Regions from separate parts of the Nocardioides sp. NPDC051685 genome, predicted to be linked through region 2. Evidence: riboswitches for the same ligand, from Rfam matches in the RefSeq annotation. Region 2 holds a riboswitch; each other region holds the start of a gene.
The links. A riboswitch is a leader RNA that binds a small molecule or an ion and turns the genes downstream of it on or off. The one in region 2 is predicted to bind cobalamin.
Positions count from the first base shown of each region.

Region 1 (4,873 bases), on a different contig from region 2:
CGAAGGCCCATCCGGCCAGGCCGGTGGTGTTGGAGTTGGCGATGTTGCCGGTGGCCGCCTTGAAGGACCCGTCCTCGGCCTGAGTCTCCTTCAGCCACTCCACGCCGGCCTTGACGGCCTTCTCCGCCTCCGGGGACGCCACGCCCGAGAGCGCGATCAGGGCGAACGCGGTGGCGTCCGCGTCCGGCACGGCCTTGGGGTCGGCGTCGCAGGTCTGGTCGGCGGCCGTGGGGTCAGCCGCGAAGGTGACCCGGAACCAGCCCTCCTCGCACTGCTGCCCGGCCAAGAACTCCGTCGCGGCCGCGGCCTTCGTGCTCTCGGCGTTGTTGAGGGCCCACACGGCGTACGACTGGCCGATGGTGTTGGAGTAGTCGGCCGCCTTCTTGTTCTTGGGGTCGAGCTTGTCGGCGATGCGGCCGTTCGCGGCCACGGTGCCCTCGAGCTGCTTCAGCAGGGCGGGGTCGGAGGCGTCGATGTTCTGCTGGAGGACGAGCGCCTTCGCGGTGGCGCCGGCCGAGGTGATGGTGCCGAACCCGGGCGAGGTGTAGGCCTTCTTGTTCTTCATGACCGCGGCGGTGATCGTGGCGATCTCCTCGTCGTAGCCACCGACCTCGGCCAGCGCGATCCCGATGTCGGCGCTGAGCCCGAAGTCGTCGGTGCCGTACTGCGCGTTGCGGGCCACACCCTTCGGTGCCTGGGCGACGAGCCAGTCGGCCACGGAGGTCGACACCTTCGCGTCGTAGGTGGGCTTCTCCCCCTCCTCGACGGTCTTCTCGCCACAGCCGGCGAGCGAGGTGAGGGCAAGGGCGGCGACGATGCCGCCGAGGACGGTCTTCTTCATGGTTCCTTCCGCGCTGTTCGTCGGGAAGGCCCAGGGCCGACCCGCTGCTTTCCACGACAGCGTCAGGTCAGTACGCGTCCGTCGGCAGGTGCTCCGGCTCGCTCAGGGCACCGTCGGTGTCCTGGGCCTACGGTTGCGGGTCAGCGCCGGGATTCGACCGGCTTCCCCCACCACGGCGTGTGTTGATAGAGGGGGCCATCTTATGCCGGGCCGGCCGTGCTTGCGGGATCGCCGCAGAGCAGTCACTCTGTCCCCATGCGCCACAGGATTCTCGGCCTTGTCGCAGCGTCGATCTCGGCCACCCTTCTCGCCCTCTGCCCGACCACGACAGCGGTCGCGGAGCCGGACCGGACATCGGTCACGTACGCCGATCTGGTCGCCATGTTCGGCGACAAGGTCGGTGACCGGAAGACCGTCGAGACCGGGCTCCCGACCCTCAACCGGGCCATGGCCGACGCCGGGATCACCACCGCCTACCGGCAGTCGGCCTATCTGGCCACGCTCGTCAACGAGAGCTCCCTCCACCACGACGCCAAGGGTCGCGACAAGCGGAAGTTCACCGGCCGCGGCTACATCCAGCTGACCGGGAAGGCCAATTACACCGACGCCGGCGCCTACTTCGGGATCGACCTGCGCCGCCGCCCCGAGCTGGCCAGGTCGCTGGACTACAGCGCGCCGATCTCGCGGTGGTACTGGACCGTCGCCCGCGACATCAACCCGCTCGCCGACGCCCTCGAGATGGGCAAGGTCAACGCGGCGATCGGCTACCCCCACGACAAGGAGGAGGACGCCGAGCGCTGCCGCGACTTCAAGGCCGCACTGAAGCACCTCAACGGGTCGGTGCCCAAGGGGATCAAGTGCGCCCGCCCGAAAGCAGCCCAGGACTCTGCGGCCAGGCCCTAGAAGAGGTACGTCATTTCTTCGTGCGCTTGTCGCTGACCGCGATCGCCGAGGTGCCTTCGTCCTTGAGCTCGAAGAGGTCGATCGCCTTGATCAGCTTGGTCCAGGTGGCGTACCCGTAGTTGCGCGGATCCTCGGAGGACTGGTTGCGGATGCGGGAGACGACCGTGCCGACCAGGGCCCAGCCGTCGTCGTCTGCGGCCGCGGCGATCGAGTTGCGCAGCAGCTGGATCAGCCGGGCGTTGCGCTTCAGCAGCTGTCCGTTGGTCGCCGACGACGACGGCTTGCGGGTGCGCGGGGTCCCGGGCTCGGTGTCGACCTCGGTCTCCTCCTCGGTGTCACCGAGCTTCTCCACGACGGTGAACCGGGTGCAGGCGCTCTTGAACGGCGCCGGCGTCTTCTCCCGGCCATAGCCGTAGACCGCCCGGCCCTTCTCCCGCAGGTAGTGGACCAGCGGCGTGAAGTCGGAGTCGGAGGAGACCAGCGCGAACGCGTCCGGGACGGCAGCGTGCAGCAGCTCGACCGCGTCGATGGCGAGCGCCATGTCGGAGGCGTTCTTGTGGGCGGTCAGGTCGAACTGCTGCATCGGCCGGATCGCTGCTTCGTGCAGCTCGCCGATCCACCCCTTGAGCTCGTGCTTGGTCCAGTTGCCGTAGGCCCGGCGGATCGTCACCTCGCCGTATTCGGCGAGGTCGTTCAGGATCGCGTCGATCTTGGTCGCGGGTGCATTGTCGGCGTCGATGAGCAGGGCAATGCGGAAGGGCTCGGTCACGCCGGACAGTCTGCCAGTGCCACCCACCGCCGAGTCGGCTCATCCTGACCAAAACCAACGCCGAGTCGGCGCGTCATGACGCGCCGACTCGGCGGAGTTTGATGTCAGAACGAGCCGACTCGGCGTGGGTTCAGGCGAGCTTCTCCAGGATCAGCTCGCGGACACGCTTGGCGTCCGCCTTGCCACCGGTCGCCTTCATGACCGCACCGATGAGCGCACCGGCCGCGGCCTGGTTGCCGCCGCGGATCTTCTCCGCGACCGCGGGCTGGGCGGCGATGGCCTCGTCGACGGCGGCACCGAGGGCGCCGTCGTCGGAGACCACGGCGAGGCCGCGGGCCTCGATGATCTCGGCGACGCTGCCCTCACCGGCCAGCAGGCCCTCGAAGACCTGGCGGGCCAGCTTGTCGGTGAGCGTCTTGGCGTCGACCAGCTTCTGCACCTCGGCGACCTGAGCCGGGGTGACCCCGACCTCGGCGAGCTCGACGCCACGGTCGTTGGCGCTGCGGGAGAGCTCGGCCATCCACCACTTGCGGGCCGCCTGCGGGGAGGTTCCTTCGGCGACCGTCGCCTCGATCAGCGACAGAGCGCCGGCTGCCCAGACGTCGCGCATCTCCAGCTCGGAGTAGCCCCACTCGACCTGCAGGCGGGCCCGCTTGTCAGCGGTGCGCTCCGGCAGGCTCGCCCGCAGCTCCTCGACCCATTCGCGGCTCGGCGCGACCGGGACGAGATCCGGCTCGGGGAAGTAGCGGTAGTCGTCGGCGTCCGACTTCGGGCGCCCGGCCGAGGTGGTGCCGGTGTCCTCGTGGAAGTGGCGGGTCTCCTGGAAGATCGCCTCCCCCGCGTCGAGGATCCCGGCGTGACGCGACATCTCGAAACGTACGGCCCGCTCGACCGAGCGCAGCGAGTTCACGTTCTTCGTCTCGGTGCGCGTCCCCAGCTTGTCGGAGCCCTTCGGGGACAGCGACAGGTTGACGTCGCAGCGCATCGAGCCCTGGTCCATGCGTACGTCGGAGACACCCAGACCCAGCAGGATCTCGCGCAGCGCGGCGACATAGGCCTTGGCCACGAGCGGCGCCTTGGCACCGGTGCCGAGGATCGGGCGGGTGACGATCTCGATCAGCGGGATCCCGGCCCGGTTGTAGTCGACCAGCGAGTAGTCGGCGCCGTGGATGCGACCGGTCGCGCCACCGATGTGGGTGGTCTTGCCGGTGTCCTCCTCCATGTGGGCACGCTCGATCTCGACCCGGAAGGTCTCCCCCTCGACCTCGACGTCGAGATAGCCGTCGTAGACGATCGGCTCGTCGTACTGCGAGGTCTGGAAGTTCTTCGGCATGTCCGGGTAGAAGTAGTTCTTCCGGGCGAACCGGCACCACTCCGCGATCGACCCGTTGAGCGCGAGCCCGATCCGGATCGCCGACTCCACGGCCTTGGCGTTCACGACCGGCATCGAGCCGGGCAGGCCGAGGCAGGTCGGGCAGACCTGGGAGTTGGGCTCGCCGCCGAAGGTCGCCGGGCAGCCGCAGAACATCTTGGTGTTGGTGTTGAGCTCGACGTGCACCTCGAGCCCGAAGGCCGGGTCGTAGCGCTCCAGCACCTCGTCGAACGGGACAAGAGTCTCCGTCATCGGGCCACCTCCAGCTTGTCGATCGAGAGCACCGGACCGATGGCACCCTCGAGCGCGGCACCGACGCGGTAGAGACGGGCGTCCTCCAGGACCGGAGCCAGGAGCTGTACGCCGACGGGCAGCCCGTCCACGTCGGAGACCCCGGCCGGGATGGAGATGCCGGGCGTGCCGGCCAGGTTGGCCGGGATGGTGGCCAGGTCCTGCGCGTACATGGCGAGCGGGTCGTCGAGCTTCGCGCCCAGCGGGAACGCGGTCGACGGAGAGGTCGGCGAGACCAGCACGTCGACCTGCTCGAAGGCCTTCTTGAAGTCCTCGATGATCAGCGTGCGGATCTTCTGCGCCTGACCGTAGTAGGCGTCGTAGTAGCCGCTGCTCAGCGCGTAGGTGCCGAGGATGATGCGGCGCTTGACCTCGTCGCCGAAGCCGGCGTCACGGGACGCCTTCATGACGTCCTCGGCGGACGGGTCGCCGTCGGGCGTGACCCGAAGGCCGTAACGCATGGCGTCGAACTTGGCCAGGTTGGAGGAGCACTCCGCCGGCAGGATCAGGTAGTAGGCCGCCATCGCGTGCTGGAAGCTCGGCGTGGAGACCTCCACGACGTCGGCGCCCATCTTGGTGAGCAGGTCGACCGACTCGTTGAACTTGGCCATCACGTCGGGCGCCCAGCCCTCGCCGGCCAGCTCCTTGATGACACCGACCTTGAGGCCCTTCAGGTCGCCGGTCGCGCCCGCACGGG
Region 1 covers NZ_JBITCR010000021.1:14,923-19,795, reverse strand. Annotated here, with positions in the region: gene ACIA03_RS29630 (prenyltransferase/squalene oxidase repeat-containing protein) at 1-841, opposite strand, end outside; cobalamin riboswitch at 907-1,056, opposite strand; gene ACIA03_RS29625 (glycoside hydrolase family 19 protein) at 1,097-1,744, shown strand; gene ACIA03_RS29620 (NYN domain-containing protein) at 1,755-2,513, opposite strand; gene gatB (Asp-tRNA(Asn)/Glu-tRNA(Gln) amidotransferase subunit GatB) at 2,644-4,137, opposite strand; gene gatA (Asp-tRNA(Asn)/Glu-tRNA(Gln) amidotransferase subunit GatA) at 4,134-4,873, opposite strand, start outside.
Region 1: it holds a riboswitch for cobalamin, as region 2 does, so the genes downstream of both, ACIA03_RS29630 (prenyltransferase/squalene oxidase repeat-containing protein) here and ACIA03_RS27395 (nitrite reductase) in region 2, are expected to answer to the same signal.

Region 2 (4,873 bases):
TGACCGGCCGGGTCCGCTCGCATGGCTCAGTCTCTGTTTGGGCGAAGCGGGCGCGTAACTCGGCAGCACGGTCACGTTCGAGGGTCAGGACAGCCGTTGCCAGCTCGCTGAAGCGGGCTTGCTCGTCATCGCTCGCTCGTTGCCGAAGCATCGTGTCGAGATCTCTCTGAACGGCATGAGAAAAGACCAGGTCAGGCTCCGCTTTCCACTTCGCCACAGCTCGTGGACTCAGACCGATCTGCTCGGCGAACTCCTCGATGGTCTGACGCATCGCGGTGCGGAGCCATTCGGCTTCACGCGGTGTCCACGTGGTCGGGAGCATCGTCATCTCTTCGCCTGTCCGGTGGCAGAGTGCAGATCGAGTGCATGGTCAGTTCATGGTCTTCGTGGGCCGTATGCCGCTGACTGGAGACATGTCAGCCACGACCTCAGGTGTCCTACCGAAACGTACCGCAGGCCAATGCCCCTGCCCCGAACCTGATAGCTCCGTGGCGACGTCGAACGACCTCGACCTGCTGCAGATGGTTCTCGACGGTCTCCGTCGCCTTGGTCCGGACGGCCGTCAGCGATGACGGCCGCCGACGGCTCGAGGAGTCAGCGTGGTGAGCCGTTCTCCCGCCGGCCCGGTCGACCGCGTGTGATGCCGCAAGCGGTGGGTGGGCAGCGAGCGTGGATGGAGCCGCGTGAAGAGATCCTCGACGTCACGGCACGTCTGTTCGTGGAGCGGGGTTTCGCGGGCACGTCGACTCGGGAGATCGCTGAGGCGGTCGGGGTTCGCCAGGCGAGTCTCTACCACTACTTCGCGGGCAAGGAAGGGATTCTCGCTGAACTGCTTCAGCGTTCGATCCGGCCCACGGTTGACAAGATCGAGAAGGTCGAGGCGCTCGGTGCCGAAACCGGTGCCGGTCCGGATGTGTTGCTGAACCTGTTGGTGGTGCTGGACGTGCGTACGCTCGCGCGGGCGCCACGGAACGCGGGGGTGCTTACGCGGTTGCCTGAGGTGGAGCGGAAGGAAGCCTTCGAACCTTTTCGGGTGGCCCGCGATGAGCTGGAGGCCGCGTACGCACGTATCGGCGAGGAGGTCCGTGCCGTCGGCGGTGCAGGGGTGAACTACGTGCCGGACGGCACGTTGCTGGGCAAGCAGTTGCTCCAGCAGGTCGAGGTCGTGATCGGGATGCGATCAGAGGGCCATCCGATCAGTTCGAGCATCGAATCGATCGTCGCGGCGTCATGCCTGCGGATCTGCCTGGCCGACCAGACGCGTATTGATGAGGCCGCTTCGCGAGTGGCCGACCTGATCTGGGCTCTCGAGTGAGCGCTGATCCCACGAACCGGTCGCCGGCCCATCACGACGGGGTGGGTTGGCGGCTGCACTCGGTTCTGCGCAACACACTGAACGGGCCTTGCGAGGGGTGTGCAGGTATTCGCTTGAGGGTCTCGCCGTTCTCGTGTGAATCTCACATTCACGTACATCAATTTCTTAGATCTCGGAGGCAAAGAAATGAAGTTGCGAATTGCTGTCGGCGCTTTCGTCGCTGCCGCTGCACTTGCTGTGACGTATCCCGGCGCCGCTGTGGCCGCGGACTTCGGGCCGGCGGTATACCCGGGCACTGTCACGGCGAACGTGACGTATAACGCAGGCGACTTGACCCTGACCTACAGTGCGAACGCCAACGGATGGGCGTCGACGGGCACGACCTGTATCGACTGGGTGTTGGAGTACAAGGACTTCGGGATCAGTTCATGGAAGACTGTGGACTCGGGCACAAAGTGTGGAAAGCGCACTGTCAGCACCCCAACCTTCTCGCGGTACTGCCCGGCGATGGGCAATTGGCGGATGAGCGCTCACGCGAGCGGACCCGGCGGTTCGGACAAAGATGCCAAGACCAAGGAAGTCAGCTGACGCAGTGTTTGACATGAAGCCAACGCTCATTGAACTCGATATCCCGCTGGTCTCGGACGGATGGGAGGCGCAGATCTATCTCGCCGAGATCTGGCCCCGAGGCGTACGGGTTGTCGCTAGTTCTGCGATGTCGCCGCCCTCTCCTGGCACGGCCATGAGTCTTGTTTCCGGCACTGGGACCGGCGCTGAGGTGTCCGTGCAGTTTCTGCACGAATCGGATATCTCCTTCGGTCTCCATCGTGTCGAGTGGTGGTTCTCGGTGCCTGAGCCATCGACTGGTTGTGAGATCGAAGTTTCCGTCGGGGACCGGGTCGTTACATCAATGGCCCGTTGAGGCGATCTCCTGCAGCACCACGTTGCGGGGGCCGTCGGGCGTGTCCCTGGCCACCCGCAGGTAGTAGGCCTGGTCGGGATTGTGGTTGGGGTCGAAGGACCAGTTCCCGCGCGGGCTGAAGATGGTGCCGACGGACCCGAGGGAGTCGGCGATCTCCTTGCGGTTGACGTCGTCGGAGAGGTCGAGGGCCTTGTCGAGCGCGGCCGCGGCGTCGTAGGCCTGCACCGAGTAGACCGTCGGGGTGGCGTCGTACGCCTTGCGGTAGTCCTTCACGAAGGCGCTGTTCATCAGCGAGTCCATCGCGTCGCTGTAGTGCAGCACGGTCCTCACGCCGGCGGCGGCGCCGCCTAGCGAGGACAGCACGTCGCCCTCGGTGAGGAACCCGGGGCCGTAGAGCCGGGTCTTCCGGGCCAGGCCGGAGTCGCGGTACTGCTGCACGAACGCCTCCGCCTCCTGCCCCGCATACGCCGCGTAGATCGCGTCCGCACCGGACTCCTCGACCTTGTCGAAGATGCCCGACCACTCCTCGGTCGCGCCGGCCGCCGTGTAGCTCTGGCCCGCGACGCTGCCGCCCGAGGCCTCCATCGCGATCATGAAGCTGTCGGAGAGCTCATGACCGGCACCGTCGTCGGAGGCGATGACGTAGGCCGTGCCCTGCCCGGTCTCGCGGGCGATCGCCTTCCCGAGCGAGCCGCCCAGGTCCGCGTTGATCGAGGACGTACGCCACACGTAGTCGGAGCCGTCGGCGAACTTGTCGGCTCCGGCTCCGGTCACGATCAGCGGCGTCTCGCTGTCGCTCGCGACCTGCTTGGCCGCGAGCGCCGTCTCCGAGCTCACCACGCCGACGACCGCCTGGACCTCGTCGTCCTCGATCAGCCTGGTCACCGCGGCGACACCGGTCTTCACCCGGTCGCCCTCGTCGGCCTCGATGACGTCGACGAGCCGGCCACCGAGCTTCCCGTGGTGCTGGTCGAGGTAGAGATCGAACCCACGGGTCATGTCGGTGCCGATCGCTTTGTCGGCGCCGGAGGCCGGCACCACCAGGCCGATCGCGACCTTCGACTCCGAGGTCGTCGCGCAGGCCGCGAGGCCGAACCCGAGGGCCGAGACGGTCGCGAGCACGAACAGCTGTCGGTGAGGCGATCCGGTCACGGGAGACTCCATCTGTTGGAGGACGTGGTGGGAGGTTCTGAGTAGCCGAACACTGGCACAGACCACTGCCGGGCGGCGAGCAATTCGGCGCCGTGTCCGCAAGTAGGTAGTCTCGCCCTGCCAGTCGTACTCCATGCCTGATGGGGTCAGGGAACCCGGTGAAAGTCCGGGACTGACGCGCAGCGGTGAGGATGACGGGCGGGGCACGCCCTCTCTCCGGAGAGAGCAGCCACTGGAGCCTGGCTCCGGGAAGGCGCTCCGCACCGATCGATTCCGAGTCCGAAGACCTGCTGGCTCTGGCGGCGCCCGCCGCCAGGTCACCACGTGCCCCGCGGAAGGGCACCTGACCAGAGCAGGTGTGGCGATGTCCCGAGTCCGATCCGACCGGTGCCCAGGAGTCGGCCGTCCGTGGCCGGCCGAGGACGGCTTGCTGGTGCGGCTGCGCCTGATCGGCGGGTCCGTCTCGTCGGCCTCGCTGCTCTCGCTGGTCTCCGTGGCCGAGACCTACGGCGACGGCCGTGTCTATCTCACCGGCCGTGCCAATCTGCAGGTGCGCGGCCTTCCTGTGGGGGAGGACGGCGCGCTGCCGGGCGAGGTGCTCTCCGCGCTGAAGGCGACCGGTCTGGTGCCGGTGCAGACCCACGAGCTCGTACGCAACGTGATGGTCTCCCCGCAGACCGGGCTCGCCGGAGGGCGGGCCGACCTGCGCGGCGTCGCCGCCTCGCTGGACCGCCTGCTGTGTGCCTCGCCGCGGCTGGCGGCGCTGCCGGGGCGGTTCCTCTTCGTGCTCGACGACGGTCGGGGCGACCTGGTCTCGCGCGAGTGCGACCTCGGGCTGGTGGCGCTGTCGGCCACCGAGGGCCAGCTCCGGGTCGGTGGGTCGTGGGGGCCGGTCGTGCCGCTCGCCGAGGCCGCTTCGCGGCTGGTCTCGCTCGCCTCACGCTTCCTGGACGTACGCGGCGAGGGGCCGTCGGCGCCCTGGCACGTCTCCGAGCTCGATGCTCCCCTGGTCGAGCCGGTCGCGGCCGATGCTCGCGTCCCGGCGCCCGCGGCCGAGCTCGGGTTCGGCGAGGTGCCCGGGGGCGAGCACGTCGCCGCCCCCGACGGGGCACTGGACCGGGCCGCCGTCGAGGCGCTGGTGGAGCGGGCGCCGGCGGTCGTGGTGACGCCGTGGCGTGGCGTACTCGTGCCGTCGCCGCAGGCCCGCCCGACCCGGCGCTACGACTACATCGACCAGGGGCCGGCGATCTACGTCGACTCCTTCGCGACCATCCGGCGCGAGGCCGACCTCTCCGGGGTGCCCGCCGACGCCGAGCGGCTCGCGGTCCGGATGATCCACGGCAGCGGACAGGTCGATCTCGCCGCCGACCTGGTCATCCACCCCGGTCTGGTGAAGGCCGCGCGCGGTGCGCTCGAGGCCGGGGCGCCGATCCTGTGCGACGCGACGATGGTCGCGACCGGGGTCACCCGCAGCCGCCTCCCGC
Region 2 covers NZ_JBITCR010000015.1:31,540-36,412, forward strand. Annotated here, with positions in the region: gene ACIA03_RS27380 (helix-turn-helix domain-containing protein) at 674-1,315, shown strand; gene ACIA03_RS27385 (hypothetical protein) at 1,451-1,903, shown strand; gene ACIA03_RS27390 (ABC transporter substrate-binding protein) at 2,223-3,389, opposite strand; cobalamin riboswitch at 3,494-3,699, shown strand; partial or broken gene ACIA03_RS27395 (nitrite reductase) at 3,754-3,942, shown strand; gene ACIA03_RS27400 (precorrin-8X methylmutase) at 4,576-4,873, shown strand, end outside.

Region 3 (4,873 bases), on a different contig from region 2:
GTCGTGATGCACGCGAGCGCGGACGCCGTAGACCTCCGAGATCAGCGACTCGGTGAGCACCTCGGCGGGAGGGCCGCCGGCCACGACACGGCCCTGGGAGAGCACGAAGACCTGGTCGCAGTAGGCGGCGGCGAGGTTGAGGTCGTGGAGCGCGACCAGGCAGGTCGTGGGCATCCGGCGGACCAGCGCGAGCAGCGCCAGCTGGTGACGTACGTCGAGGTGGTTCGTCGGCTCGTCCAGGAGCAGGATCTCGGGCTCCTGGGCGAGCGCCCGGGCGATCTGCGTACGTTGCCGCTCGCCGCCCGACAGCGTCGAGAAGCGCTGGTCGAGGCGGTCGGCGATGCCGGCGTGGGTGGCCGCCTCCTCGATGACGGCGCGGTCCCGGGCGCTGTCGGGCGCCCATGCCGGGCGGTGGGGGACCCGGCCGAGCGCGACGACGTCGCGTACCCGGAGATCCTGGCTGGTCGCCGGCTCCTGCTCGACGACCGCGAGCCGACGCGCCAGCCGACGCCGGGACATCCCGGCGAGCGGGCTGCCGTCGAGGCGTACGTCGCCGGAGGAGGGCGGCCGGAGCCCGGCCAGGATCCGGATGAGCGAGGACTTCCCGGAGCCGTTGGGTCCGAGCAGCCCGACAGTGGCGCCGTCCTCGACCCGGAGGGACACGTCGTCGACGACGAGACGGCCACGCGGCGCCCAGTGGACCCGGCCGGCCTCGAGCGCGGTCATCGCCGGGCCCTCATCAGCACGACGGCGAAGGCGGGCACTCCGACCAGCGCGGTCGCGACTCCGACCGGGAGCTCCTCGGGGTCGATCACCGTCCGGGCCGCGGTGTCGACCCAGATCAGGAAGATCGCGCCGAGCAGCGCCGTGGCCGGGAGCAGCAGCCGGTGTCCGACCCCGACCAGCGCCCGGGCGAGATGGGGCAGGACCAGCCCGACGAAGCCGATCGCGCCGGACGTGGAAACGATGACGGCCGTCATCAGCGCCGTCAGCACCAGCAGCACCGCCCGGATGCGCGTGACGTCGACGCCCAGGGATGCCGCCGCGTCGTTGCCGAAGGCGAACGCGTCCAGCCACCCGGCGCCCGCGACGCAGCAGAGCAGCCCGCCGAGCACGATCACCCCGCAGACGAGTACGTCGGTCCAGCTCGCCGAGGAGAGCGAGCCGAGCAGCCAGAAGAGCACCCCGCGCGTCTGCTCGGCGTCCGCCGCGGTGAACACGATGAACGAGGTCAGGGCCGAGAACAGCTGGGTGGCGGCGATGCCGGCCAGCACGAGCCGGTCGGTGGTGCCGCCCGCGAGCGAGGCGAGCAGCAGCACGAGTGCGAACGATGCCAGCGCACCCACGAAGGCCCCGGTGGAGAGCCCGATCGCGCCCGACCCGATGCCGAGCACGACGATCGAGACCGCTCCGGTGGAGGCGCCCGAGGAGATGCCGAGCACGAACGGGTCGGCGAGCGGGTTGCGCAGCAGCGACTGCAGGATCACCCCGCAGATGGCCAGCCCCGCCCCGCAGATCCCCGCCAGCAACGTACGCGGCAGCCGCAGGTCCCACACGATGCTCTGCTGGAGCAGGGTGAGGTCGGACGAGCCGATGCCCACCCGGTCGGCTACGACGCCGTAGACGTCGGCGACGCCCAGGTCCGAGGGCCCGACCGTGATCGCGCCCGCCACCGAGGCCAGCACCAGCAGGGGAGCCAGACCCAACAGGACGCCGGTGACCCCGATCGCCGAGGCGTCACCTACGTCGGCCGAGGCGTCACCTACGTCGGCCGAGGCGTCACGGCCGTGCCAGGTCGGCCGACCGGGGTGACGCTTCGGCCGACCGGAGTGACGCCTCGGCTCGGGAACTTGCGCCCGGAGCGTCATAGGCCCAGGTCGGCGAGCTGGTCGGCGACGTTCTCGACCGCGTACACGGTGCGGATGGAGGGGTTGAGCTCGGCGCCGGAGAGCGTCACGAAGCGGTCGTTGCGGACAGCGTCCATCCGGGCGGTGACCGGGTTGCTCTTCAGGTAGTCGATCTTCGCGCGGGCGGTCTCGGCGGTCTGGCTCTTGCGGGTCAGGTCGCCGAGGACGATGACGTCGGGGTTGCGTTCGGCGACGGTCTCCCAGTTGATCTGCGGCCACTCGTCGGTGGTGTCGTCGAAGACGTTCTCGATGCCGAGGGCGCGGCCGATGATGCCGGGGCCGCCACAGCAGCCGGCCAGATAGGGCGACTCGGAGTTGGCGAACCAGTACATCGCGCTCACCTCGCTCTCCGGCGCCTTCCTCTCGGCTGCCTCGAGGCGCCGAGACAGGTCGGCGACGAGCTTCTCGCCGCGCTCGGGTACGCCGAAGATCCGCGCCAGCTCGGTGATCTCCTGGTAGATCGTCTCGATCTCGAGAGGGTCCAGACGGGTGCCGTCGTCGTCGCCCTCGTTGTCCTTCACGCACTCGGCGGGGGAGAGGTAGGAGCCGACGCCCAGCTTCTCCAGGTCCTCGGGTGTGGTCACCCCGCCCTCGCCCAGGGTGCTGATGAACGAGGCGGTGACGAAGTCGGGCTCCGCCTCCAGGACGCGCTCGTAGGAGGGCCAGTTGTCGGCGAGCCGGGGAATACGCTCGTTGTCCTCGGCGAGCGAGTCGAGCACCGGGTCGGTCCAGACCGCGGTGCCGACCATCCGGTCGGCGAGGCCGAGCGAGAGCAGGATCTCGGTAGAGCCCTGATTGAGCGAGACCGCGCGCTCGGGCGGTGCCTCGAGCGTGATCTCGCGCCCGCAGTTGGTCAGCGTGAGCGGGAAGCCGGCGGTGTCGCCGCCCGCCTGCTGTGCTCCGGAGGGCTGGTCGGCGGCGCAGCCGGCCAGCGTGGAGCCGAGCACCAGAACGGTGCTCGCGGTGATCGTTCGGATGGTGCGAGGCAGGTGCACGTCGGTCCTCGAGCGGGTCGCGGGCTGGTGCGCGTCGCCCGTGCTGACCCGCAGCGGTCTGCTGCAGGGCCAGCAGGTCTTCGGACTCGGGATCGACCGGCGCGAGACGCCTTCCCAGGCCCGAGGGCCCAGTGGCACAGTGTCCCGTCCGTCACCCACACCGCTGCGCGTCAGTCCCGGACTCTCACCGGGTTCCCGTGCCGGGACTACGTCCCGAGCGGCTGGCCCGACGACCGTAGCAGGCGGCCCAACCTCTCCGAGGCACGACCTCAGCCCTCGCGGTGGGCGCTCAGCCCGTCCTCCCCGGGCGCGACCGAGTCGTGAAGCCTGATGGTGTGGTCGTAGTGCTCCTCGGCCATGGGGCGGTAGTCGATCCGCGGCTCCGTCATCACGCCCTCGAGACGTACGCTCAGGTCGGCCTCGATCCGCGCCATGACCTGGGCGTCGATGGTGTCGGCGTCGGTGATCAGGTGCGGGCGCAGCGGGTCCATCCCGGTGTACCAGAAGGTGCCGTGCAGCAGCGGCCACAGGACGTCCTCGATGTGGCCGCTGATCCCGCGCGGACCGAGGGTGGCGGCCCGGTCTCCGGCGGTGACGATCGTCAGCGCACGCTTGCCGGCCAGGCCGCCCTTGCCGTACTTGAGCGGCTTGCCCGTCTCCGGATCGGGTACGTCGAAGGCGAACCCCGACTCGAAGACCCGGTCGATCCAGCCCTTGAGGATGGCCGGCACGGAATACCACCACAACGGGAACTGCACGACGAGCAGATCAGCGGCCCGCAGCCGCTCCTGGTGGCGGCGTACGTCGGCTTCGCCGCGTTCCACCAGAAGTGGATTGAAACCTTCTCGATAGAGGTCGATCTCGTCGACGGTCCAGCCGGCGGCGACGAGAGCGTTCCGGCCCGCCTCTTGCAGCCGTCCGTTGAGCGACGACGCGTGCGGATGTGCCCATACCCAGAGTGCGTGCATGGGGCTCTCAACGCGGTCTGACGCGGCAGGATTCCCGTCCGGAAGGGGGCGGGTCCCGACCTGATGCGACGACAAAGTCCGTACCTCGCTCAAATTAGCGGCCGCAGAGTGTTGACGTATGTGATTGCCATCACTAGCGTAAACCACACTTGAAACCTTTCAATTCGAGGAGTTGCCCATGCCGGACACACCCGCCGCACTGGAGCTGCGGGACGTGGCCAAGTCGTTCGGCCCCGTACGCGCCCTCCGGACCGGTTGCCTTCGGGTCGAGGCCGGATCCATTCACGCGCTCGTGGGGGAGAACGGAGCCGGGAAGTCGACCCTGGTCAAGATCGTCGCCGGGCTCTACCGCCGCGACGCCGGCGACTACCTGCTCGCCGGGGAGCAGGTCGACTTCCGCAACACCGCCGAGGCCAAGCAGGCCGGCGTCGCGGTCATCTACCAGGAGCCGACCCTCTTCCCGGACCTCTCGGTCACCGAGAACATCTTCATGGGACGCCAGCCGACCAACCGCTGGGGCAGGATCGACCGCGCCGCGATGCGCGCCGAGGTCGTCGAGCTCTTCGCCCGGCTCGGCGTGCCGATCGAGCCCGACCGGCCGACCGAGGGCCTCTCGATCGCCGACCAGCAGCTGATCGAGATCGCCAAGGCGCTCTCGCTCGACGCCAAGGTCCTGATCATGGACGAGCCGACCGCGGCCCTGTCGGGCAACGAGGTCGACCGGCTGATGACCGTGGCGCGCACGCTGCGCGACCAGGGCTGTGCCGTCGTGTTCATCTCCCACCGCTTCGACGAGGTGTTCGCGCTCTGCGACACGATCACGGTGATGCGCGACGGCGCCTACATCTCCACCGACCCGATCTCCGAGGTCACCGAGGACGAGATCGTCCGGCGGCTGGTCGGTCGCGAGGTCGCCGACCTCTACCCGAAGCTCGAGGCCACCGTCGGCAAGCCCCTGCTCGAGGTCAAGGGCCTCACCCGCACCGGCCTGTTCCAGGACATC
Region 3 covers NZ_JBITCR010000014.1:43,307-48,179, reverse strand. Annotated here, with positions in the region: gene ACIA03_RS26740 (ABC transporter ATP-binding protein) at 1-726, opposite strand, end outside; gene ACIA03_RS26735 (FecCD family ABC transporter permease) at 723-1,868, opposite strand; gene ACIA03_RS26730 (ABC transporter substrate-binding protein) at 1,865-2,902, opposite strand; cobalamin riboswitch at 2,956-3,143, opposite strand; gene ACIA03_RS26725 (NAD(P)H-dependent oxidoreductase) at 3,172-3,870, opposite strand; gene ACIA03_RS26720 (sugar ABC transporter ATP-binding protein) at 4,049-4,873, shown strand, end outside.
Region 3: it holds a riboswitch for cobalamin, as region 2 does, so the genes downstream of both, ACIA03_RS26730 (ABC transporter substrate-binding protein) here and ACIA03_RS27395 (nitrite reductase) in region 2, are expected to answer to the same signal.